Regions from separate parts of the Cellulomonas dongxiuzhuiae genome, predicted to be linked through region 2. Evidence: riboswitches for the same ligand, from Rfam matches in the RefSeq annotation. Region 2 holds a riboswitch; each other region holds the start of a gene.

Region 1 (7,936 bases), 400 kb from region 2:
GCGTGGACACGGTCGCGCTCGCCCTGGTGGGGCGGTCGCGCCGGCACGCGGCGACCCTCGCCGTCGCGGGCGGCTCGCGACCGTCATCAGCCGGGTGAAGGCCGAGGTCACCGGCCGCGCGTACGCCGGCGGCGAGCACGCGACCGTCGAGCTGTGACGACGACGCCCCCGCACCGGACCGGTGCGGGGGCGTGCGTCGGACCGGGCGGGGTCAGACCAGGCGCTTCGCCGGCGACGCCTTGGCGGTCTCGGCCGGGTCGGCCACGACGACGTCACCGAGGACCTCGTCGATGCGCGCGAGCACCTCGGCGGGGAGCTCGACGCCCGCGGCCTTGGCGTTGTCGTGCACCTGCTCGGGACGCGACGCGCCGATGATCGCCGCGGACACGTTGTCGTTGGCCAGCACCCACGCGATCGCGAGCTGCGCCATCGTGAGCCCGAGCTCGTCGGCGACGGGGCGCAGGCCCTGGACCCGCTCGAGGACGTCGTCGCGCAGGAACGACTTGATCATGTTCGCCCCGCCCTTCTCGTCCGTCGCGCGGGAGCCCGCGGGCAGCGGGGCGCCCGGCGCGTACTTGCCCGTGAGCACGCCCTGCGCGATGGGGGACCACACGATCTGCGAGACGCCGAGCTCGCGGGAGGTCGGGACGACCTCGGGCTCGATGACGCGCCACAGCATCGAGTACTGCGGCTGGTTCGAGACGAGCTGCACGCCCAGGTCCTTCGCGAGCGCGTGGCCCGCGCGGATCTGGTCGGCGGTCCACTCGCTGACGCCGATGTAGAGCGCCTTGCCCTGGCGGACGACGTCGGCGAACGCCTGCATCGTCTCCTCGAGGGGCGTCTCGTGGTCGTAGCGGTGCGCCTGGTACAGGTCGACGTAGTCCGTGCGCAGGCGCTTGAGCGACCCGTCGATGGACTCGCGGATGTGCTTGCGCGACAGGCCCGTGTCGTTGGGGCCCTTCGGCCCGGTGGGCCAGAAGACCTTGGTGAGGATCTCGAGCGACTCGCGCCGCTCGCCGACGAGCGCGTCGCCGAGGACCGACTCGGCGACGGTGTTGGCGTAGACGTCCGCGGTGTCGAACGTCGTGATGCCGACGTCGAGCGCGGCGCGCACGCAGGCCGTCGCCGTGTCGTTCTCGACCTGGGACCCGTGGGTCAGCCAGTTGCCGTAGGTGAGCTCGGAGATCTTGAGGCCGGAGTTGCCGAGGAAGCGAAAGTGCATGCAGGCAGCCTCTCACCCGATCGGGTCAGCCAGCGCGGGCGCCGCCCCGTGCGTCCGGTACGCACGGTTCGTCCCTCTGGTGGACACAGGTGCGCGTTGCACAGGTCGCTGCGCTACCGTCCCCGCCATGCGATCCCGACGACGTCTCGCTGCGGTCCCCCTCCTGCTGCTCGCGCTCGCCGCGTGCTCCGACGGCACCACCCCGCCCGACGGCGCGGACGCCCCGGAGGAGAACCTCTCCCCACCCCCGGTCACGGGCGAGGGCAAGGGTGCGACCGAGCTGCCCCCCGTGGCGGACCAGAGCGCCGCGCTCGAGGCCGCCGGCGGGGCCGTCCAGGCGCTCGCGGCCGAGATCGCCGGCGGTGCGACCGAGACGGCGCAGGTCGCCGAGACCACAGCCGGTCCGCACCTGCTGCGCGTCGCGTGCACGTCGAGCGACGGTGCACCCGTCACCGTCACGGTGGCCGCCGGGGGCAACGACCTCACGTCGTACCAGGCGCCGTGCATCCCGATGATCGAGGGCGGCTCGACCATGGCCGACAGCGACGCGTTCGAGGTGCCCGGCGGCCCCGTCGACGTGAGCGTGGTCGCGGCGTCCGACTCGACGGTGGCCGTCGGCCTGGTCCCGGCCGGCTGACGCGCGCCCGCCGCGACGCGCGTCAGTCCCGCACCGCGTCAGCCCCCGGGCCGCGTCAGCGCGCGAGCGTGGCCAGCGCCTGCGCGAGGTCGTCGCGCAGGTCCTCGACGTCCTCGAGCCCGACCGACAGCCGGACCGTCGACTCGCCGATGCCGACGGTCGCCCGGCCCGCGGGGCCGAGCTTGCGGTGCGTCGTCGTCGCCGGGTGCGTGACGATCGACTTGGCGTCGCCCAGGTTGTTCGAGATGTCGACGACCCGCAGCGCGTCGAGGACGCCGAACGTGGCCGTCTTCGCCGCCTCGGCCGCCGCGTCGCCCGCCACGGCGAGGTCGAACGTGACGACCGTGCCGCCGCCGGTCTGCTGCGCGCGCGCCAGGTCGTGCTGCGGGTGGGACTCGAGGAACGGGTAGCGGACCTGCGCGACCTGCGGCTGCTCCTCGAGCCACCGTGCCAGCGTCAGGGCCGACGCCGCCTGGTGGCGCACCCGCACGCTCAGGGTCTCCAGGCCCTTGAGCAGCACCCACGCGTTGAACGGGGACAGCGAGGGGCCGGTGTTGCGCAGCAGCGTCTGGACGGGCCCGCGCACGTACTGCGACGACCCGAGGATCGCCCCGCCGAGCACCCGGCCCTGGCCGTCGATGTGCTTGGTCGCCGAGTACACGACCACGTCGGCGCCGTGGTCGAGCGGGCGGGAGAACACGGGTGTGGCGAAGACGTTGTCGACGACGACGGTCGCTCCGGCGGCGTGCGCGAGACGGCTCACGTGCGCGATGTCGACCAGGTCCTGCATGGGGTTGGACGGCGTCTCGAAGAACACGACGTCCGCGGGCGTCGCGAGCGCCTGCTCCCACTGCTCGGGCACGTGCCCGTCGACGTAGTCGGTCCGCACGCCCCACTTGGCGAGGATCTCGTCGAAGATCACGACCGACGACCCGAACAGCGCGCGGGCAGCGACGATCCGCGACCCGGAGCGGACGAGCGCCGCGAGCGACGTGAACACCGCAGACATCCCGGTCGCGGTCGCGTAGCAGGCCTCGGCGCCCTCGAGCAGGCGCAGCCGCTCCTCGAAGCTCGTGACGGTGGGGTTGCCGTACCGCGAGTACAGGAAGCGGTCGACGTCACCGGCGAAGCCCGCCTCCGCCTGCGCAGCCGTGGCGTAGGTGTAGCCCTGCGTGAGGAAGACCGCCTCGGACATCTCGCCGAACTCGCTGCGCACGAGGCCGCCGCGCACCGCGAGCGTGTCGGGCCGCAGCGTGCCGCGGTCCAGGCGGTGGTCGTCCCAGTCGCCGGGGCCGGGCGGGGGGGTGCTCACGGCTGGACCCACGGCAGGCCGTCGGCGCGCCAGCCGGTGTGGCCGCGGTGGCCGTCCGGGCCCGTCGCGCCCTCGAAGCCGTCGAGGACGTTGTACGCCGGGCCGTAGCCCGCGGCCGTCGCCGCCTGGGCCGCGCCGATGGAGCGCTGGCCCGACCGGCACAGGAACACGACGGGGCGTCCGTCGCCCGGGGTGACGCCCGTGGCCGCGACCTGGTCGACGAACCGCGGGTTCGGCTGCCCGGACGGGTAGGACACCCACTCGACGAGCGCCGCCTGACGTCCCAGCCGACGCAGGTCGGGCACGCCGACGTAGCGCCACTCGGCGTCGGTGCGCACGTCGACGAGCACGGCGTCGTCGCGCTCGGCGAGCAGGTCCCAGGCCTCGGTCGGCGTGATGTCCCCGGCGTAACCGGGTGCGGGGCGTGGCTGCACGCTCATGGTCCTCCCATCGTCTCTGGCGGTAGCACCCTCGACCACGGTCTCCCGTGCGGGTTGCTGCGGCGTCGTCGAGCCAGATCTCTCGGCCGCTCTGGATGGTCGGGCGAGATGCTACGCCACGCCCGTCACCGCCGGGCAGCGCGTCTCACGCGGGGAACCGCCGTGCGGGTCGGCGCGGACGCGTGCCAGGGTGGTGCGCGATGGATGCCCCCGAGGACCTCGTGCTGCGACCCGTGACCATGGCCGACGTGCCCGCGCTGACGCGCCTGCTGCACGCCGCGTACGCCGACCTCGCGGCCGACGGCCTCAACTTCACCGGGGCGTCCCAGGACGAGGCCACGACCGCCCGCCGGAGCCTGCGGGTGGGTGCCTGCTGGGTGCTGGCCGACCCGGCCGGGGGCCTCGTCGGGACGGTGACCGCGTCCAGCCCGCCGGGCCGCGGGATCAGGTCGCTCACCGGGCTCGCGCTCGAGCCCGACCGCGTGTGGCTCAACCAGCTCGCCGTGCACCCGGACGCGCGCGGGCACGGGCTCGCGACGCGGCTCTGGACGACCGTGCGCACGTGGTCGCTCGAGCGCGGCATGCGGTCCGTGGGGCTGGACACGGCGGTGCCCGCGACCGGGCTGCGTGCCATGTACCGCCGGTGGGGCTTCGTCGACGCCGACACCGTGCAGTGGCCCGGCAAGACCTACCGCAGCGTGGTCATGGTGCGCGATCTCGCCCCACCCCGCCGCACCTGAATGCACAGCATGCGAGACGCACCGTCTCGGATGCTGGGAGGAACGTCGTGTCGGCGTTGACACGCGCACGTCGGGACGCGGATCCTCGACCCAGGTCATGAGCGCCAGCGTCAAGCCCCGGCTCGCTGGCCGGCAACCCTCCTCCGCGGCGGGGTGCCCCGGGTGACGACCTGGCCGCGCGCCGTTCGGTGCCGGCAAGCGCGGGACCTCCTGGGGGTCCCCGGACCGTTCCGGAGGAGCACCATGACGTCCGTCACCGAGCTGTTCGCCTGTGCCGACGAGGTCACGGGCACCTCGACCGCGACCCCGGCCGCGCCCCGCGAGGAGGCACCCCTGCTGGCCGTCGTCGGCGCGTCCACCACCGTGCCGCTCGTCGACGGCACCAGCCGCACCTACGCCAACCTCGACTGCGCCGCGAGCGCGCCGGCGCTCGAGGCCGTCACCGCGCGCATCAGCGAGGTGCTGCCGCTCTACGCGTCCGTGCACCGCGGTGCCGGGTACCTCTCGCAGGTCTCGACGGCGCTGTACGAGACGTCGCGCGACACGATCGCCCGGTTCGTCGGTGCCCGCCCGGACGACGTCGCCGTCATCACGCGCAACACGACCGACTCGCTCAACCTCCTCGCGGGCGTCGTGCCCGCCGGCGGGGCCGTGCTCGTCCTCGACGTCGAGCACCACGCCAACCTGCTGCCGTGGGTGCAGCGCAGCGGCGGGGCGCACGCGGGGACGGGGCGTATCGCCACGATCCTGCCGCTCGAGCCGACCGTCGCCGCGACGCTCGACGCCCTGCGCGCCGAGCTCGCCCGGCGCTCGTACGTGCTGCTCACGCTCACGGGCGCGTCCAACGTGACGGGCGAGGCGCTGCCCCTGGACCGCGTGGTCGAGATCGCCCACGCCGCCGGTGCGCGCGTGGCCGTCGACGGCGCGCAGCTGGTGCCGCACCGCGGCTTCTCGCTCGCGGCGAGCGGCGTGGACTACGTCGCGTTCTCGGGGCACAAGACGTACGCCCCGTTCGGCGCGGGCGCGCTGGTGGGCCGCCGGGACTGGCTCGACACGGGCACGCCGTACCTCGCAGGGGGCGGTGCGGTGCGCGACGTGCGGGCCGACCGGACGGTCTGGCAGCCGGCGCCGGCACGGCACGAGGCCGGGTCGCCCAACGTCCTGGGGGCCATCGCCCTCGCGCAGGCGTGCGACACGCTCGCGGCCCTGCCGGCCGGTGCGCTCGAGGCCCACGAGCAGGCGCTCCGCACGCGCCTGGTCGCCGGGCTCGACGCCCTCGACGGGGTCCGCGTCGCGCGGATCTGGCCGGACTCGGTCGACCCGGTCGGGGTCGTGACGTTCGTCGTGGGCGACCTCAACCCGGGCCTCGTCGCCGCGTACCTGTCCGCCGAGCACGGCATCGGCGTGCGCGACGGGCGGTTCTGCGCCCACCCGCTGCTCGCGCACCTCGGGGCGTCGAACGGCGCCGTGCGGGCGTCCGTCGGGGTCGGCACGACGGCCGAGCACGTCGACCGGCTCCTCGCTGCGCTCGCGGACCTGCTGCGGCGCGGCGCGCAGGCCGAGTACGAGGTCGTCGACGGCTGCTGGTCGGTCGTGGACGACACGCGCCCGCTCATCGAGGTCGCGGGCCTGGACCACCTGGCGGCCACGGCGGCCGCCGCGTGCGGCCCGGCCCTCGACGACTGACCCGGCCCGGCGGTGGTGGAATGGGCCGGTGCTGCACGAACTGACCCTCGAGGGTCATGGTGTCCGGCTGGTCCCGCTCGCGGTCGAGCACGCGGAGGCGCTGGCGCGGTTCGTCGACGACCGCGTGTGGGCCGGCATGACGTCGGCCACGCCGCGCGGTGCGGCCGCGCTGCGCGACGTCGTCTCGACCGCGCTGGCGACGCCCGGCCGGTACGCCTTCGCCGTGATCGTCGACGGCGAGGTCGTGGGGTCGACGTCCTGCTACGACGTCGACCTGACGATGGGGCGCCTGGAGATCGGGCACACCTACTACGACCCCCGCGTGTGGGGCACGCACGTGAACCCCGCGTGCAAGCTGCTGCTCATGTCCCACGCGTACGGGACGTGGGGCGTCGCGCGCGTCGCCTACCGGGTGGAGGCGCGCAACGCGCGGTCGATCGCGGCCGTCACCAAGCTCGGCGCGCGCCCCGAGGGCCGGTTGCGCGGGCACCGCGTCGCGGCGGACGGCACGCGTCAGGACTCGCTGTACTTCTCGGTCCTCGCCGACGAGTGGCCCGACGTCCGGGCCAGGCTCGAGGCGCGCCTGGCCGGGGGTGCGGTGGCCGATGAGCGCACGTCGGTGCTGCTGATCGGCGGGCGGTCGGGGGTCGGCAAGTCGACCGTGGCGGCGGCCGTCCACGACCTGCTCGTCGGGCGCGACGTGCCGCACGCCGTCGTCGAGGGCGACGCGCTCGACCTCGCGCACCCGACGCCCTGGGAGCACGGCGTCGCCGCGGCCAACCTCGCGGACGTGTGGCGCCGGTACCGGTCGCTGGGCCACCGGCGGCTGGTCTACACCAACACGGTGTCGGTCCTGGAGGCCGACGTCCTCGCGGCCGCCGTGGGGGACCAGCCGCACGTGACGTCCGTGCTGCTCACGGCCTCGGACGGCGTCGCGCGCGAGCGGCTGCGGCGGCGCGAGCAGGGCGAGTCCTACGACGCGCACGTGACGCGCTCGGACGCGGCGGCGGGCCGGCTCGAGGCCGCGGCGGGCGACGACGTGCACCGGGTGCCGACCGACGGCCGCACCCCGGGGGAGATCGCCGCGGAGGTCGTGGCGCTCGCGGGGTGGTGAACGGCGCCGAATGCCGTCGTCAGGCGGTCGGCGGCTCGTAGGGCGCGGACGTCGTCCACGCGAGACGCCGGGGCTTGCGGACCTCGAACAGCATGGCGTGCCAGAACCCGTCGGCCGCGTCGTCCTCGACGACCGCACCGTCGGGCAACGTGACCCGGTACCGGGTCAGGCCACCGCCGCGGCCGACCTCGATCCGCCCCTCGACGGCTGCGGCAGCGACGGCCCTCACGGTGTCGACGCTCGAGCTGTTGCGGGGGAGGTCCCAGCCGGGGGACCCACCGATCGACAGGTGCAGACCCTCCGCGCCGTGCCACAGGTCGACTTCCACCGCACCGTCCGCGTGCGGGTAGATGCCGAGCCCCTCGGTCCCCGGGTCGACGGGCTCGGGACCGTCGACCTGGGCGACCTCCCCGTGGCGCGTCCGCCACTCCTCGACGAGCAGGTGGAGGGCCGTCGTGGTGGCGTCTGCCGGGACCGGGCCGTGGGGGCGAGGCATCGCCGCAGCATGGCAGACCGGCGGGTTGCTGCACGGCACGGTGACCCTTGGTGGGGGCGGCGGCGTCAGACGTACGGCGTGCTGGTGCTGTGCCACCGGGTCCGCCAAGGGCCCCGGTCCTCGAGGATCAGACGTCGCCAGATGCTGGTATCGGTCGTGTCGGTCAGGACGGTGCCGTCCGGCAGGGTGACCCGGTAGCACCGGACCCACCAGGCGCCGGTGCCGACCTCGATCTCGCCGGCGATCGCCATGTCGGCGACCGCGCGGACGACGGCGACGCCCTCACGCG
Region 2 (7,936 bases):
CTGGCCGAGGTCGCCGTGGGTCCAGTCCACCCAGTCGTCGGGCAGTCCCCAGCTGATGGTCGCGATGTCGGTGTGATGGGGCATGGTTCCCTCGGGGTGGTCGACCGGACGGGATGTCACAGGTCGAGGCGCTGCGCTGGGTCGAGTGCGGGCCGGTCGACATGGTCGACTACCGACTTCGCGGTCGACGTGAAAGCCATCGCGGCGTCCCCGACGTAGAGCACGGACGCGGTGGTCTCGAGCAACGTGCCCTGGACGGTTGGGCCGAGCAGGGTCAGGAACGTCCTTGGCTGGAAGGGGAAGGCGTCCCAGAGTCGGGAGCGCAGGACGTTGTTGTGCCCCACCAGTTCCCCGTGCCCCGCGAGCGCGAGCACCCGATCCCAGCCACGGACAGACATCACCTGGTCCCAGGCGGCAGCCAGGCGGCTGCTCGATGCGGGTCCGCCGCCTATCAGTGAGTGTGCCGACGCGGCGGGAGGCGCGTCAGGCGCGCGTGATCGCGAGAACAGTCGCGTGACTCGGCTGACGACCGACCGCGTGGCCTGCCCCGCGGCCTGCGACGTGGCCGCGCGCGCTGACACGTCGAACGCGTCCACCGCCCGGGCCAGAACCCGCCCCGCCCCGAACGACGCGAGCCCCACCACCCCCATGACGACGTTGAACCAGTCCTCTCCGTCGCCGCTCTTCAGGGCCAGCGCGAGGTCCGCGACGAGCGCCACGGCGCCCGCGACCACGGCCGCCGCCATGATGATCGGGCCGACGACCGGCACCCAGCCGAGCAGCAGCGAGGCGATGCCGAGGCCGGCGCTGATGTTCCCCGCCCACGTCGACACGGTCTGCGCGACGTCGGCGCCCCAGTCCTCCCACCACCCGTCGTGGAGCGTGTCCTCCATGCCGGTGTCGAGCTCGTCCATGGCCCGTGCGGCGGCGGCGTCGCGGCGTTCGACGGCTTTGGCGAGGGCGAGCCGGGCGCGGGTGAGGTCGATCTCGGCGTCGGAGCGTTCCGTGCGCGCGGAGGTGAGGGCGCGCTGCTGGGTCGTGGTGTCCTCGCCGAGGTCGGTGGCGTCCTCGAGCAGGATCCGCGAGCGGCGGACGGCGTCCTCGGCGAGGTCCAGGGAGTGCTGTGCGGACCGGGCCGTGTGCAGGGCGTCGAGCGACTCGGTCTGGGCGAGGTCGAGCTGGATCGAGTACCGCACGAGGGCGTCACCGGCGGCGTCGTACCTGGCGTGCGCCCGGCGGATGCGGTCGGCGACGGCGTGGGTGCGATCGCGGATCGCGTCGACCGCCTCCGAGACCGCGTCCTGGGCGTCGACCAGTGCGCGCAGGACCCGCTCGGCGTCGCCGATGGCGGCGGCGACCTGGCGGTAGTGGTCGCCACCGGCGCGGACGACGGCCGGGTCGCCGGGGACGGGGTCGCTGGAGGCCAGCGGGTACCAGGAGTACGGCCGGCTCACGCGTCACCGCGCAGCGCGGCGGCGAACTCGGTGTCGATGCGCTCGAAGTTGTCGCCGATGCCGGTGCACGCGTCGGCGAGGCGGGCGATCTCCTCGAGCATCTCGGCGCGGTGGCCGTCCCAGCCGTGCGCGAAGTCCCGGACCCTGGCGGCCAGGCCCGTATGGCCGACGGCTTCGGCGACGGCGTCGCTCGTCGCGTTGGCGTCCTGGAACTCGCTCGCCACCGTGCGCAGGTCGGTGCCGACGGCGATCAGCTCGTCCGTGCTCAGCCGCAGGTGCCCCATGGCAGGGGAACGTATCGGACGAATCAGGGCACGCGGGGGCGTCGTCCACAGGTTCGACGCCACGCGGGCGCACGGCGGGAGGCGCCGCAGCATGGTGCTCGGTGATCAGCCCGACCTCCCGCAGTCGCGTGCGTTCGTGGAGATCCGGGCCCCCGCCCGTGGCAGGGGCGTCAGCCGACTCGTCCCGTGGCGACGACGCTCACGGGCGCTGCCACGCTCGCCTCCCGGCCCGCGCGGCGAACCCGTCCAGGGCGGTCAGCACCTGCGTCGACTGCCACAGCACCGAGCGGCGTCGGCCGCCGACCTCCGTCAGCGCACCTGCCGCCACGAGCCGCTCGATGGCTCGCATCGCGTTGGTGTGCGAGATGCCGAGCTCACGCTGGACGGTGGCGGTGTTGATGACCGGCTGGTGCAGGACGAGGTCGACCAGGGGCCACGCGGACGAGTCCGAACGCGCCCGGATCCCGGTTCGCCACTCGTCGCGCGCCGCTCGCAGGTCTGCCAGGAGGATGCGGCCGTTCGCCACGGCGTCGTGCGCGGCGCGAGCGAGCTCGAGGACGATCGCGGCGGGCTCGCCCGCGCGGTAGGCGGTCAGCGCGTCGAAGTACGCGGACGTGTCGACGAGCAGGCCGGCGGAGACGGGAACGGTGACGGACCTCGTCAGGCCCCGGCGTCGCAGGAGGGCGTGGATCAGGGCACGACCGGTGCGGCCGTTGCCGTCGGGGAACGGGTGGATCGTCTCGAACTGCGCGTGCGTGAGGGCGGCGTGCACGAGCGGTGGGATGTCGTCGCGGTCGGCGAAGGCGACGAGGTCGTCGATCGCGGCGGGGACGCGGTCGGGGTGCGGGGCGACGAATGCGGCGCCGTGAGGTGAGTAACCGGTGCCACCGACCCACACCTGCTCGGTACGCCAGTGGCCGGCCGTCGCGGGGTCGGAGCCCTCGAGCAACGCGCGGTGCATCGCGAGGATCGCCTGGCCGTCGATCGTCTGCGACAGCGCGATCGCCGCCTGCATGGCGTGGACGTTCCCGACGACCTGCATGGCGTTCCGGCGGGTGTCCTCGCCGAGCTCTGCGAGGGCGATCTGCTTCGCGCCGGACGTCAAGTTCTCGATCTGGGAGCTGGACGCGGACTCGGACCGCAGCAGGATGGCAGCGAACGGGACGACGTCGCCGGCGGACTCGGCGTCGAAGTCTCGGATCGCTGCTGACGCGTCCTCGGCGGCGGCTGCGGCCGTGCGCGGGAGGCGCACGTCGAGGTCGGCGATCGGGAGTGTGACCGCTGCTCGGTAGGGCTGCCGGAGGGCGTCACGCGCGGACGGCGAGAGCAGGTCGGCCGGCAGGGTGGACCGCCACGGTCGCTCCTCCCATGCGAGCGCCGGCCACGAGCGGTCCGTCGCTCCGTGGTGACCGGTGTCGGCAGCGGTGTGCACGCAGCGATCCTATCCACCGATCAGGGCTTATGGATGGATAACACGATCGCGAACGCATCCCTCCCAGTGGACCGCGGTGCCGTCGATGCCGCCGACTACGGGTATGCGCACGTCCATGAGGCGACATCGGGGCGCAGCTCGGTGGCCTGCTCGACCGCGGCCACGGGCCTCAGCAGTCCGGTGGCTTGGGTCTGTCGGTGCACAGGTCGGCGACGAGGCGGCTGGTGCGTTCTTCGACGGTGAAGGGTGGGGAGGTGGTGGTGGTGTTGGCGGTGCCGTTGATGTCGCGCCAGATGGGTGAGCCGTCGATCTGGTAGCGGCCGGTCCATTCGGCGTTCAGGGTGATGGTGGTGGTGCCGGGGTTCTCGTACTCGTGGAAGACGTCGTGGTTCGGGTAGGGGTGGCCCGGTGAGCGGGTGGTCAGGGTGTGGCCGTCGCCGAAGTCGTAGGTCCAGCGGGTGGGGGTGGCCTCCACGGTGATGCCGTAGCCGAGGAGCTCGGTGCGCAGGGTGACCGGGGTGGGGTCGGTGGAGACGATGGTCTCGATGTTGATCAGGACCCAGCCGCGGTCGGGTTGCAAGGTGAAGGTGGGGGCGGGCAGGGGGAGCAGTCGGAAGTCGGCCTCGGTTAGGACGGGCAACAGATCGACGCCGCAGCCCCCGGCGTCGATGTCGTCCCACGGGCCCCATGGCGAGGCCGGGGTGACGCGCGTGCGCATCCACATCGGCATCACGAGGGTGTCACCGACTTCGCACTGCACGGCGGTCTGCGCCAGGTCGGCGCCAGGTGCGCAGGTGCCGTCGTCGAGGCCCTTGACCCACATGCCTGCCGCCTCACGGCAGTACGGCGCACGCTGATAGTCGACGAGGCGGAGTTCCGGTAGAACGCCTCGACTCAGCCTGGCAACCTCCTCAGATCGATCGACGGTCATCTTCACGTGGTCGGTCTCCATGAGGCCGTTGAAGCGGTCATCCGCAGCGGCGGCGGCCGTCGGGTATGCGACGAGCAAGGCAGCCACCAGGGCCACCAAGGGGACATCTCTCCGACGCACGACGCGTGTCATTCGACAGGCGTCTCGACGATGCCGGCCGAGTCGATGGTCCACCCGTCAGACCACGTCATCGCCACGTCGATCGTGTACGTGCCGCCGTCGTTCGTGTCGACTACGACACCCGCCTTATCGATGTCCTCGGAGGGGGTAATCGCCACGCTGAGAGTCGCCCTGTACCAGCCGTTGGCACCGAGGTCCTGTCCGGTCGCCGAGAGCACCGTGACACCACCGACGCTCCGCTGTCCCGCCGCTTGCAGCCTCTCTACCTCCGCGCGGGTATTGGAGCAGAACTCGCAGGTCGTTGCCGACAGGGCATCCCATTCGGCGAGATCGCCTGTGGCGAGGACGTACGGGTACAGCTGCATGAAGTAGCTCGCCGCAGCTGCCGCACCTTCGGAGTCAGCGGACTGCATATCCGTCGGCCGTTCCGGCGCTGGAGGCGCTTCCGGTGTTGGCGTCGGCGTAGGGCTAGGCGTCGATGACTGAGCCGTCGTCGACGTCATCGGAGGGGCGGTCTCACCGTCGGAGCACCCCGCCAACGCCATCCCTAGTGCCAGCATCACCGCAGGAACCGTGACGTAGCGGCGTCCTGATCCACGTGTGGGCATGCCGGGAAAGTACCGGTTCTGGGCATGACGCGGTGAGGGTCATCCGTGTCTGTGGACAACCGCCAGCGACCCGTCGCTCCCAAAGGGTGGTCAACAGGGCCTGGATCGGGGTCGTGCTCATGAGGTCGGTGCAGCGGCTGGGCCGACCTCGTCAATCCTCCACCCGTCGGACCACGTCATGACGACGTCGATCTCACGGTCCTCCGCAGGATGGTCAATGGACGCCACCGCGCCACCGGAGCGGCCCGAAGCGAACAAGTCCTCGCGGGCGTCGGCTGCCTGCGCGAACAAGTTGTGCGCGCACGTGCCGGCAGCCAGAGCGGTCGACTTCCAGCGCCACGCCGATGACACCGACGACCCACATGTCAGCCGCCGGTCCTAGGCTCTCTCCCGATCACGAAGCTCGGCCTCAAGCCCTCCGGCTGGCCGACTGGCAACCGCGCTGAGCGCACGGTGCCCCCGGAGGAAGATCCGCCCGCGCCGCCGGCACGGGAAGATGCTCGACCTGACGGAGTACCCCGTGCCTGATCTTCACCTCGACGACCCCACCCACCTCGCGTGCGTCTCCGACGCTCCCGGGCACGTCGTCCAGCCCGACCTCGTCGCCCGCGCTGTCCGGGCTGACGGGACCCCGTGGCGGCTGACGCGGGTCGGTCCGCATCGCATCCAGCTCGTCGATCCCTCGGGTGAGCGGGCGAGCTGGTGGCTGCACGACCCGAAGCCGTTCGTGAGGCACCTTCGTACCGGCGACCCGACGGTGTGGATGTACGACTTCGGGGTCGTGCGCGTCGGCGAACGGTACGTCGCCGTCACGTCCCGCGAGCACTGGACCCCCTGCGTGCGAGCGACGACGCGCCGACCGGGTACGCGGGTGGCGTGGCTCGTCGCCATGCTGCAGCCCCAGGCGGACGCCGAGGGCGCTGACCTCGTCCCCCCGCACACGGCCACGCTCTACCACCTCGACCCGCCCTACCGGCTGCGCCGGGTAGCGGACGCTCCGATCGACTGGGTGCTCGTCCTGGCACATCAGCGCGACGCTGGAGGATCCACGGTGATCTACGAGGCCGACGCGACCGGCCGGCTCGTGTCGCCCTGGGACCTGCCGGGCAGCCACGACGACGGGATCGATCACGTCCGAGCCCTGCAGGGACTCGGCTACGAGATCGCTCTGCCCCAGTGGAGGAAAGCTGATGGCCGTCGACTCACGAGATGTCCCGCTGATCGCCGCGTCGTGATGTGCAGGTCGGCTTGGCGCCCCGGCAGGCGCCGGTGCTCGTCCGGATGCCGCGGTGCGGGTGCGGGCGCCGCTGGGCCGACGCAGGATGGAACGGCGCCGGGGCGCCCGGTGCGGCCCGCTCGTCGCCCCGGGTGCCGGGCAGGCCCTCCGCAGGACCGAGGGGGAACACGCATGGGCATCGACGACCTCAAGGGCAAGGCGTCCGACGCGGCGCAGGGCGAGAAGGGCGAGCAGGGGAGCGACGCGGCCCTGGAGAAGGGGTCCGACGCGGCGTCGTCTGCCACTGGCGGCAAGCACGACGAGCAGCTCGACAAGGCGCAGTCGGCGGCGGACAAGAAGATCGGCGACCAGTGACGACATCCGTCCGGGCCGGGCGCGGTGCCCGGCCCGGACGGGTCGACAGCACCTGGCAGGAGTGGCGGCACGTGCTGTCCGTGGACCTCGACGGTGCGTTCGTGTGACTGCAGGCGGCCGCGCGGCACATGGTCCGCCAGGGCACCGGCGGGCGGATCGTGGCCATCACCAGCGTGCCCGAGCACGCGCCGAGGTCGGCTCCGCGGCCTACTGCGCCGCCAAGGGCGGCCTGGGCCCGCTGTGCAGGTCCCGGCGCTCAAGCTCGCAGACCACGGCATCACGGTGAACGCCGTCGCGCCCGGCAGCCGACGGTCAGCGAGCCGGAGCCCGACGGCGTGACCGACCCGGAAGGGACGCGGTGGCGGCCTAGCAGGAGCAGCATCAGTGAAGCGCAGGCGCGTGCCCTTCTGCAGGTTGGCGCGCCCGTAGCCTGGGACCCGTGCGGCTGTGGTGGCTCCTGCGGGTTCACCTGGTTCGGGCCGGACGACACTGCCCGCTTGATGGCCTCGGGAACGCCGGTGGTTCGGAACACGAAGCGACGACGCGGGAACATCAGCGAGTGGGCGGCCAGCGACGGCCGGGTCCTCGTCGTGGCGGAGGACGCGGTCCGCTGGGCAGACCTCATGGCGTAGGCAACCTCCTGGACCTCGGGTGATCTCGTTCTGGTCCGAGGTACGGTCGCCGTCCGCGGCTGACGACCTCGAGCTTCACCCCCTCCGTGGCCCACCTGAGTTCACATAGGGGTTCGGACGGCCGATGCACTGGAGGGACGTCGCCAGGCGTTCTGCACACCGCGTGACGTCGCCAGGCGTTCCGCACACCGCGTGACGTCGCCTGACGCCGCGCTCGATGCCCAGGAGTCCGATGCTCAACCTCACCCCGGTCCAGATCGACCGCGCAGTCGGTGCCCTCCTCGGTTCCGCCGCCGGTGACGCGTTGGGGGCGGGATACGAGTTCGGTCCGCCGCTGCCGGACGACGCGCCCGTCGCGATGAAGGGCGGCGGCGGGTTCGACTGGGAGCCGGGGGAGTGGACGGACGACACGTCCATGGCGATCCCGATCGCGCAGGTGCTGGCCGATGGTGGGTCGCTCGACGACGAGGCGTCGCTGGACAGCATTGTCGCGGCGTGGGCGTCCTGGGCGCAGGACGCCAAGGACGTCGGGGTGCAGACGAGCGCGCTCCTGGGCTCCCTGCACGTGCCGATCGCTGAGGCGGCGCGCCAGGCGGCTGCGGCACGGTTCGCCGACGCCCCGCGCAGCTCCGGCGGCAACGGGACCCTCATGCGCACCGGCCCGGTCGCGCTTGGGTACCTCGACGACGGCACCGAGCGCGCGCTCGCGAACGCAGCCCGCGCCGTCTCCGACCTCACCCACGGCGACCCCGACGCCGGTGACGCGTGCGTCCTGTGGTCGATGGCGATCCGGCACGCGATCCGCACCGGTGAGATCGACCTGGTCGGTCAGCTCCCGCATCTGCCGGCGTCGCGCCGCGAGCGATGGGCGGCGGTCATCGCCG
Region 3 (7,936 bases), 440 kb from region 2:
GCAGCGCCGGTCGCTGCTGGCCAAGGTCGACCCCGAGCAGGCGCGCGAGCTGTTCATCCGGCACGCGCTGGTGCAGGGCGAGTGGACGACGCACCACACGTTCTTTCACGAGAACCGCCGCCTGCTCGACGAGGCCGAGGCGCTCGAGGCCCGCGCGCGCCGCCGCGACCTCGTCGTCGACGACGACGCGCTGTTCGACTTCTACGACGCACGCATCCCGCCCGAGGTCGTGTCCGCACGCCACTTCGACACCTGGTGGAAGTCCGCGAAGCGTGCCGACCCGGACCTGCTGTCGTTCACGCGCGAGCTCCTGGTGGGCGACGACGCGGCCGAGATCGACGAGAGCGCGTTCCCGTCGCGCTGGCCGCAGGGCGAGCTGTCGTTCCCGCTGACCTACCAGTTCGAGCCCGGCACCGAGGCCGACGGCGTCACGGTCCACATCCCGATCTCCCAGCTGCCGCGCGTGCGGCCCGAGGGCTTCGACTGGATGGTCCCGGGCATGCGCGCCGAGCTGCTGACCGCGACGATCCGCGCCCTGCCCAAGCCCGTGCGGGTGCAGCTCGTGCCGGCACCGGACGTCGCCCGCGCCGTGGACGGGTGGCTCGCCGAGCACGCGGCGTCGTGGGCCGACACCGTGCGCGCCGCCGACGCGGCGCCGTCGTTCCGCGAGATGTTCGCGCGCGCCGTCCGGGCGCTGCGCGACGTCGAGATGCCCGCCGACGCCGTCGACGAGGACCGCCTGCCTGCGCACCTGCGCATGACGTTCCGCATCGTCGGGGACCGTGGCGGCGTCGTCGACGAGGGCAAGGACCTGCTCGCGCTGCAGCGCCGGCTCGCGGACCGCGCGCAGGACGCGGTCGCGTCCGCCGTGCGCACGGCCGTGCGCGCCGCCATGGAGGAGGCGGCCACCCAGGCCGGCCTCCCCACCCAGCCCGCTCCCACCCCACCAGCCCCCCTCGAGGCCACCTCCCCCCAGGGCACCTCCCCCCAGGGCGCGAGAGAGCAGTCCGGCTCCGCCGGCGCCCCCCGCAGGGGCACCCCCACCCCGGGCGCGAGAGAGCGATCGGACGCGACCCCCGACCTCGAGCGCACCGGACTGACGACCTGGCCGGACCTGCCCGGTCCGCTGCCCGACGTGATCGAGGCGGTGACCTCCGCGGGCGGCGTCGTGCGCGCCTACCCGACCCTCGTCGAGGAGGGCACGGGGCCCCGCGCGACCGTCGCCCTGCGTGTGCTCGCCGACGGTGCCGTGGCGCAGGCCGCCGCCCGGCGCGGCCTGCGGCGCCTGCTGCTGCTCGACGCGGGCCTCGCCACCCCGCGCGTGACGAGCCGGTGGAGCGGCAGGCAGGCGCTCGCCCTGGCTGCGTCGCCGTACCCCACCACGGACGCCCTCGTCACCGACGTGCAGCTCGCGGCCATCGACCGGCTCATGGCCCGCCACCTGCAGGGACGCACGCCGCGCGACGTCCGCGACGCCGACGCGTACGCCGCCCTGCGCGGCGCGGTGCGCGACGCCCTCGAGGACGACGTGCACCGCGTCGTCGGGGACCTCGTCGGTGTCCTGACGGCGTGGCGCGAGCTCGACGGCGACGTGCGCGGGACCAGCAGCCTCGCGCTGCTGGCCACGGCGCAGGACGTCCGCGAGCAGGCCGCGACGCTCGTGCACGACGGGTTCGTGGCGGACGTCGGCGCGGACCGGCTGCCGCAGCTGGTCCGCTACCTGCGCGCGGCGCAGCACCGGCTGGCCAAGGCGGCGGACAACCCGACCCGCGACGCGGACCTCGCGTGGCAGGTGCACGACGTCGAGCAGCTCTACACCGCGGCCCGCGAGCGCGCCGCGACCGCGTCGCCCGACCCGGCCCGCGACGCCGCGCTCGACGACGTCCGCTGGCTGCTGGAGGAGCTGCGCGTCAGCCTGTTCGCGCAGCAGCTGGGCACGCCGGTGCCGGTGTCGCCGACGCGGATCCGCAAGGCGCTGGCGGCGCTCGGCTGACGACGCCGGGTGACGGCACGGCGGGGACCCGCCGTGCGGCTGCCTAGGCTGCGGGCATGGCCACCGTCCTGCTCGTCCGCCACGGCCGCACCGACGCCAACGTCCAGGGCGTCCTGGCGGGGCGCGCCGCCGGGGTGCGCCTCGACGACGTCGGACGCGGGCAGGCCGAGCGCACCGCCGAGCGTCTGGCCGTGGTGCCGCTGGTCGGCGTGGTCACGAGCCCGCTGGAGCGGTGCCGCGAGACGTCGGAGCTGCTGCGTGCGCGGCAGGGCAGCGCACCGGGCCTGACGGTCGACGACGGACTGACCGAGTGCGACTACGGGGCCTGGCAGGGCCGGTCCCTGGCCGAGCTGGCGCGCGAGGCCCTGTGGTCGACGGTCCAGGCGTACCCCGCGGCCGTGACCTTCCCCGGGGGCGAGTCGCTGGCGGCCGTGCAGGCCCGGGCCGTGGCGGCGGTGCGGCGGCACGACGCCGTGTTCGAGGAGCGCCACGGCCCCGGGGCCGTCTGGGCCGCGGTGAGCCACGGCGACGTGATCAAGGCGGTCCTGGCCGACGCGCTCGGCATGCACCTGGACCTGTTCCAGCGGCTCGACGTCGGCCCCGCGTCGGTCTCGCTGGTCCGCTACGGGCCCCTGCGACCGCACGTGATCGCCCTGAACACCCAGGGTGGCGACCTCGCGTGGCTCGCTGGGGCGCGACCGGCGGACGACGCGCCGCTCGGCGGCGGCGCCGGGCACGACGCGACCGGTGGGACCGCATGACCCTTCGTACACTCGACGCATGACCGCTCTCGTCCACGAGTTCGACTGGCCGGACCGCGTCGTCGTGGGCACCGTGGGCCGCCCCGGCGAGCGCACGTTCTACCTGCAGGTCCGCATGGGCGCACGGTCCTCGAGCGTCGTGCTGGAGAAGCAGCAGTCCGCGATGCTCGCCGACCGCATCGAGGAGCTGCTCGACGACCTCGCGACCGACGGGTCCCACCCCGTCGCCGTCCCGCGGGAGACCCCGCCCGAGCTGGTCGACGACGACCCGATCGACCCGCCGGTGGACGCGTTGTTCCGCACCGGGACGATGCGCCTCGGCTGGGACCCGCGCACGCTCCAGGTGGTCGTCGAGGCGTTCCCGCTCGAGGAGACGCCGGACGAGCCGGGCGTGCTGCCCGACCCGGACGACGACGGGCCCCGCGAGGTGCTGCTGGTCCGGATGCCGGTGGGCACCGCCCGGGCCTTCGTCCAGCGGATCCGGGGCGTCGTGGACGCCGGGCGGCCGACGTGCAGCCGGTGCGGGGAGCCGATCGACCCTGACGGCCACGTCTGCGGATCGCCTGACGGGGCGTGACCCCGGGCGGCGACGACGGGGACGGCGACGAGCTGCGGATCGTCGGTCGTCTCACCGCCGCGTCCAACGCGACGTTCGTCGGCACGATCGGTGACGTCACCGTCGTCTACAAGCCGGTGGCGGGCGAGCAGCCGCTGTGGGACTTCCCGGACGGCACGCTGGCACGGCGTGAGGTCGCGGCCTACCTGGTCTCGCAGACGCTCGGCTGGGACGTCGTGCCGCGCACGTGGTTGCGGGACGGGCCGCTGGGCCCCGGCATGGTGCAGCTGTGGCAGGAGCCCGACCCGCAGCAGGACCCCGTCGACGTCGTGGCGACGTCGGCCGTCCCGGCGCAGGGCTGGTGCACGGTGCTCGAGGGCACCGACGCCCAGGGCCGCCCGGTGGCGGTGGTCCACGAGGACTCCGCCGCGCTGCGCCGCATGGCGGTGCTCGACGTGCTGGTGAACAACGCCGACCGCAAGGGCGGCCACGTGCTCCCCATGACGAACGGGCACCGGTACGGCGTGGACCACGGCGTCACGTTCCACACCGAGCCCAAGCTGCGGACGGTCCTCTGGGGCTGGGTGGGCGCCGAGCTCCACGCCGACGAGAGGGCCGGCGTGCAGCGCGTGCGGTCGGGGGTGGACGGTGGACTCGGTGAGCAGCTGTCCGCGCTGCTCAGCGGGCCGGAGGTCGAGGCGCTCGGGGAGCGGTGCGACCGGCTGCTGCGGACCGGCCGGTTCCCCGCGCCCGCCGGTGGGACGTCTCCTGTGCCGTGGCCGCTGTTCTGACCGGCTGGTCGCGCACCGAGCCCACCACAGCCCCCGACCGCGGGGGGGGTTCGTCCACAGGCCGCGGGCTGTGCGGCCGCAGGTGTCGGCGGGCCGCGCCAGACTCGGGCCATGACCACGACCCCCGCGCCGTTCCGGTGCTTCGGCGGCTCCGACCCGCTCTACGCGGCGTACCACGACGACGAGTGGGGTGTGCCCGTGCACGACGAGCACGCCCTGTACGAGCGGATCTCGCTGGAGGCGTTCCAGTCGGGGCTCGCGTGGATCACGATCCTGCGCAAGCGGCCCGCGTTCCGTGAGGCGTTCGCGGACTTCGACCCCCGGGTGGTGGCGTCCTACGGCGAGGACGACATCGCGCGGCTCCTGTCGGACGACCGCATCGTGCGGAACCGCGCCAAGGCGGAGGCGACGATCGCCAACGCCCGCGCGCTGCTGGCGCTCCACGCGTCGGGTCGCACGCTCGACGCGGTGCTGTGGTCGTCCGCACCGCCGCCTCGGCCCAGGCCGCTGACCTGGTCCGACGTCCCGGGCCGCACGCCGGAGTCGGCGGCGCTCGCGAAGGAGCTCAAGAGCCTCGGCTTCCGGTTCGTCGGTCCCACGACCGCGTACGCCGCCATGCAGGCGTGCGGCGTGGTCGACGACCACCTGGCCGACTGCGTCGTCGCTCGTCGGTGGGACGCGGCGAGCGCACCGGTCGCGGCTACTCCTGCGGAGTGATACCGCCGCCCAGGCCTCGGCAGACAGGCACCCGCGGGCTAGGGTGCCGTCATGACCGACCACGCGGAGCACGACGGACGGCACGACGCCGTGCGCGCGGCGCACGCGGCGTGGCTGTCTCCCGGCGACCCGGACCCCTTCGTCCTGGAGGCCGTCCAGGACGGGCTGCTGCGCGTCCCGGTCGCCGCGCCCACCTCGTCGTGGTTCGGCCTGCCGCACCAGCGCACGTCGCGGGAGTCCGCGACGCTCCTGCGCCGCCGCCGTCGCTGACCTCCCCGGGAGCAGCACGAGGAGGTCGCCGCGGCGTGCCGTCGACGCGGCCTCTCGTCGTCGGCGTGAACGCGGGCCACCCGCCTGCCCACTGATCGGACACTGCGTCTCACCTGTCGGGAGGACCTGTCCGCCATCCGGGCAGCGGGGCTACGATCCTCGGCGACCATCCAGAGCGGCTGAGAGACCTGGCTCGACGACGCCGCAGCAACCCCCCTCCTCGCGAGGGTGTGGGTGCTTCCGCCAGGAACGATGGAGTGACGATGAACGTGCGCCCCTGTGCCACCGACCCCTCGTGCGGGACCGCCCGCCCGACGACCAGCCCCGCGGCGCGATGAGCGTCGTGGCCGAGATCGAGACCGCGCCCGCCGCGCAGGACACGCCGGCCGAGCGGCCCGCCCGCGCCACGGGTCGACGCGCCGAGCAGGCCGGCGCGCTGGACCGCCCGACCGTCTCCTTCGAGCTGTTCCCCCCGCGCAACCCCGACGCGGCGCCCCGCCTGTGGGCGACGGTCCGCGAGCTCGAGACCGTGGAGCCGGACTTCGTGTCCGTCACCTACGGCGCCTCGGGACGCACCCGCCAGACCACGCGCGCGCTCGTCCGCCGGCTGCTGCGCGAGACCTCGCTCAACCCGATCGCGCACCTGACGTGCGTCGGGACGTCGCGGGACGAGGTCACGGCGATCGTCGAGGAGTTCCTCGACGAGGGCGTGCGCTCGTTCCTCGCCCTGCGCGGCGACCCGCCCGCGGGCGAGCCCGACTGGCGTCCGCACCCCGACGGCGTCGACACCGCGGCAGAGCTCGTCGAGCTGCTGCGCGACATCGAGAAGCGGCGGTGCGGCCGCAGCGCCGCACAGGCCGTCCGCGCCCGGGTCCGGCCCCTGTCCGTCGCGGTCGCGGCGTTCCCGCGCGGCAACCACGCCACCGGCGGCACCCGGGCGCAGGACGTCCAGGCGCTGCTGGCCAAGCAGGAGGCCGGTGCCGACTTCGCCATCTCGCAGGTCTTCTTCGACGCCGAGGCGTACCTGGGCCTGGTCGCCGAGGCGCGCGAGGCCGGGGTGACGATCCCCATCGTCCCCGGCATCATCCCGACCACCGACCCCGCGCGCCTCGCCCGGGTGCAGGAGCTCACCGGAGTCCCCGTCCCGGGCCGTCTGCTCGACCTGCTGAGCGCGACCGACGACCCCGCCGAGCGGCACCGTCGCGGTACCCGGGCGGGCGTCGACCTCGTCAACCGCGTCCTCGACGGCGGCGCGCCGGGCGTCCACGTCTACACGTTCAACAAGCACGAGGCCGCGCTCGACCTGCTCGAGGGCGCCGACCTCGTCGGCGGCCGCCGCAGCGCCGTCACCCCCCACGACCTCACCGCGTCCGACGGCAGCACCGCCGGCGCGACCACGACGACGACACCGCGAGGAAACCTGTCATGACCGACACCACCCCCAGCGCGCCGGCGATCCCGGCCTTCCCCGCCGGCTCCGTCCTCGGCTACCCCCGGATCGGCCCGCGCCGCGAGCTCAAGAAGGCCCTCGAGGCGTTCTGGGCCGGCCGCACGTCCGCGGACGAGGTCGAGGCCGTCGCCGCCGACCTGCGCCGACGCACGCGCACGCGCCTCGCCGAGCTCGGCCTGGCGACGGACGTCCCCGCCATCCCCAGCGCCTTCTCCTTCTACGACCAGGTCCTCGACGCCACGGCGCTCGTCGGCGCGGTCCCGGCACGCTTCGCCGACCTGCAGGACGCCGACGGCCGCCTCGACCTGGCCGGCTACTCGACGGTGGCCCGCGGCCGCGGCGACGACCTGCCGCTCGAGATGACCAAGTGGTTCGACACGAACTACCACTACCTCGTCCCGGAGATCGGCCCGGACACGGCGTTCCGCTACGCGTCCGACCGCCCGGTCGCCGAGTTCACCGAGGCGCTGGCCGAGGGCGTGCTCACGCGGCCCGTCGTCGTCGGGCCCGTGACGTACCTCGCGCTCGCCAAGCCGACCGAGGACGCCCCGGCCGGCTTCTCGCCGATCGACCGCCTCGACGACATCCTGCCGGTCTACGCGCGTCTGCTCACCGAGCTCGCCGCCGCGGGCGCCACGTGGGTGCAGATCGACGAGCCCGCGCTGGTCTCCGACTCGGTCGGCGTCTCCCCCGACGTGCTCGCCGAGGCGGCCACCCGCGCGTACCGGGTGCTGGCCACCGAGCTCGCGCGCCCGCAGCGCCCGGCGATCCTGCTCGCCGCACCGTACGGCGACCTCGGTCCGACACTGCCCGCGGTGGCGGCCACCGACGTCGAGGGCCTCGCGCTGGACCTCGTCCGCGGCGACGCGCCCACGGTCGCCGTCACCGGGCTGGCCGGCAAGACGCTCGTCGGCGGCGTGATCGACGGCCACAACATCTGGCGCGCCGACCTCGACAAGAAGCTCGCGATCCTCGAGCAGCTCGAGACCCTCGGTGCGGCCGCCGTGACCGTCGGCACCTCGACGTCCCTGTTCCACGTCCCGCACACGCTCGACGACGAGCCCGCGCTCGACCGCACGCTCGTGCAGTGGCTCGCGTTCGCCGACGAGAAGGTCCGCGAGGTCGCCACCCTCGCCGAGGGCCTGACCGAGGGCCGTGCGGCGATCCACGAGCAGCTCCTCGCCGCGTCGGACGCCGTCAACAGCCGCGCCACCGCCCCCGGGGTCGTGCGCCCCGAGGTGCGCGAGCGTGTCGCGGCGCTGACCGACGAGCAGTTCCGTCGCGGCCCGTTCGCCGGGCGCAAGACCGCGCAGGCCGCACGGCTCCAGCTGCCTGCGCTGCCGACGACGACCATCGGGTCGTTCCCCCAGACGCCGGAGATCCGCAAGGCGCGCGCCG

What was found. Region 2 has a riboswitch for S-adenosylmethionine ahead of KKR89_RS18425 (antitoxin). Riboswitches for the same ligand answer to the same signal wherever they lie in the genome.
Positions count from the first base shown of each region.
Region 1: another riboswitch for S-adenosylmethionine. It lies ahead of KKR89_RS14680 (aminotransferase class V-fold PLP-dependent enzyme); the one in region 2 lies ahead of KKR89_RS18425 (antitoxin).
Region 3: another riboswitch for S-adenosylmethionine. It lies ahead of KKR89_RS00495 (methylenetetrahydrofolate reductase); the one in region 2 lies ahead of KKR89_RS18425 (antitoxin).

Region 1 is NZ_CP076023.1:3,241,889-3,249,824, reverse strand. It holds gene KKR89_RS14710 (hypothetical protein) at 1-98, shown strand, start outside; gene KKR89_RS14705 (aldo/keto reductase family protein) at 212-1,222, opposite strand; gene KKR89_RS14700 (hypothetical protein) at 1,350-1,859, shown strand; gene KKR89_RS14695 (O-succinylhomoserine sulfhydrylase) at 1,915-3,171, opposite strand; gene KKR89_RS14690 (rhodanese-like domain-containing protein) at 3,168-3,611, opposite strand; SAM riboswitch class I at 3,616-3,713, opposite strand; gene KKR89_RS14685 (GNAT family N-acetyltransferase) at 3,812-4,351, shown strand; SAM riboswitch class IV at 4,445-4,558, shown strand; gene KKR89_RS14680 (aminotransferase class V-fold PLP-dependent enzyme) at 4,595-6,037, shown strand; gene KKR89_RS18595 (GNAT family N-acetyltransferase) at 6,066-7,151, shown strand; gene KKR89_RS14665 (hypothetical protein) at 7,171-7,647, opposite strand; gene KKR89_RS14660 (hypothetical protein) at 7,713-7,936, opposite strand, start outside.
Region 2 is NZ_CP076023.1:3,646,247-3,654,182, reverse strand. It holds gene KKR89_RS16495 (hypothetical protein) at 1-84, opposite strand, end outside; gene KKR89_RS16490 (putative T7SS-secreted protein) at 117-1,454, opposite strand; gene KKR89_RS16485 (hypothetical protein) at 1,451-1,738, opposite strand; gene KKR89_RS16480 (Fic family protein) at 1,938-3,170, opposite strand; gene KKR89_RS16475 (hypothetical protein) at 3,340-4,197, opposite strand; gene KKR89_RS16470 (DUF6318 family protein) at 4,230-4,724, opposite strand; SAM riboswitch class IV at 5,222-5,333, shown strand; gene KKR89_RS18425 (antitoxin) at 5,326-6,420, shown strand; gene KKR89_RS16455 (ADP-ribosylglycohydrolase family protein) at 7,285-7,936, shown strand, end outside.
Region 3 is NZ_CP076023.1:109,046-116,981, reverse strand. It holds gene hrpA (ATP-dependent RNA helicase HrpA) at 1-1,993, shown strand, start outside; gene KKR89_RS00520 (MSMEG_4193 family putative phosphomutase) at 2,050-2,754, shown strand; gene KKR89_RS00515 (DUF3090 domain-containing protein) at 2,774-3,331, shown strand; gene KKR89_RS00510 (SCO1664 family protein) at 3,328-4,101, shown strand; gene KKR89_RS00505 (DNA-3-methyladenine glycosylase I) at 4,213-4,818, shown strand; gene KKR89_RS00500 (hypothetical protein) at 4,870-5,088, shown strand; SAM riboswitch class I at 5,252-5,358, shown strand; gene KKR89_RS00495 (methylenetetrahydrofolate reductase) at 5,423-6,517, shown strand; gene metE (5-methyltetrahydropteroyltriglutamate--homocysteine S-methyltransferase) at 6,514-7,936, shown strand, end outside.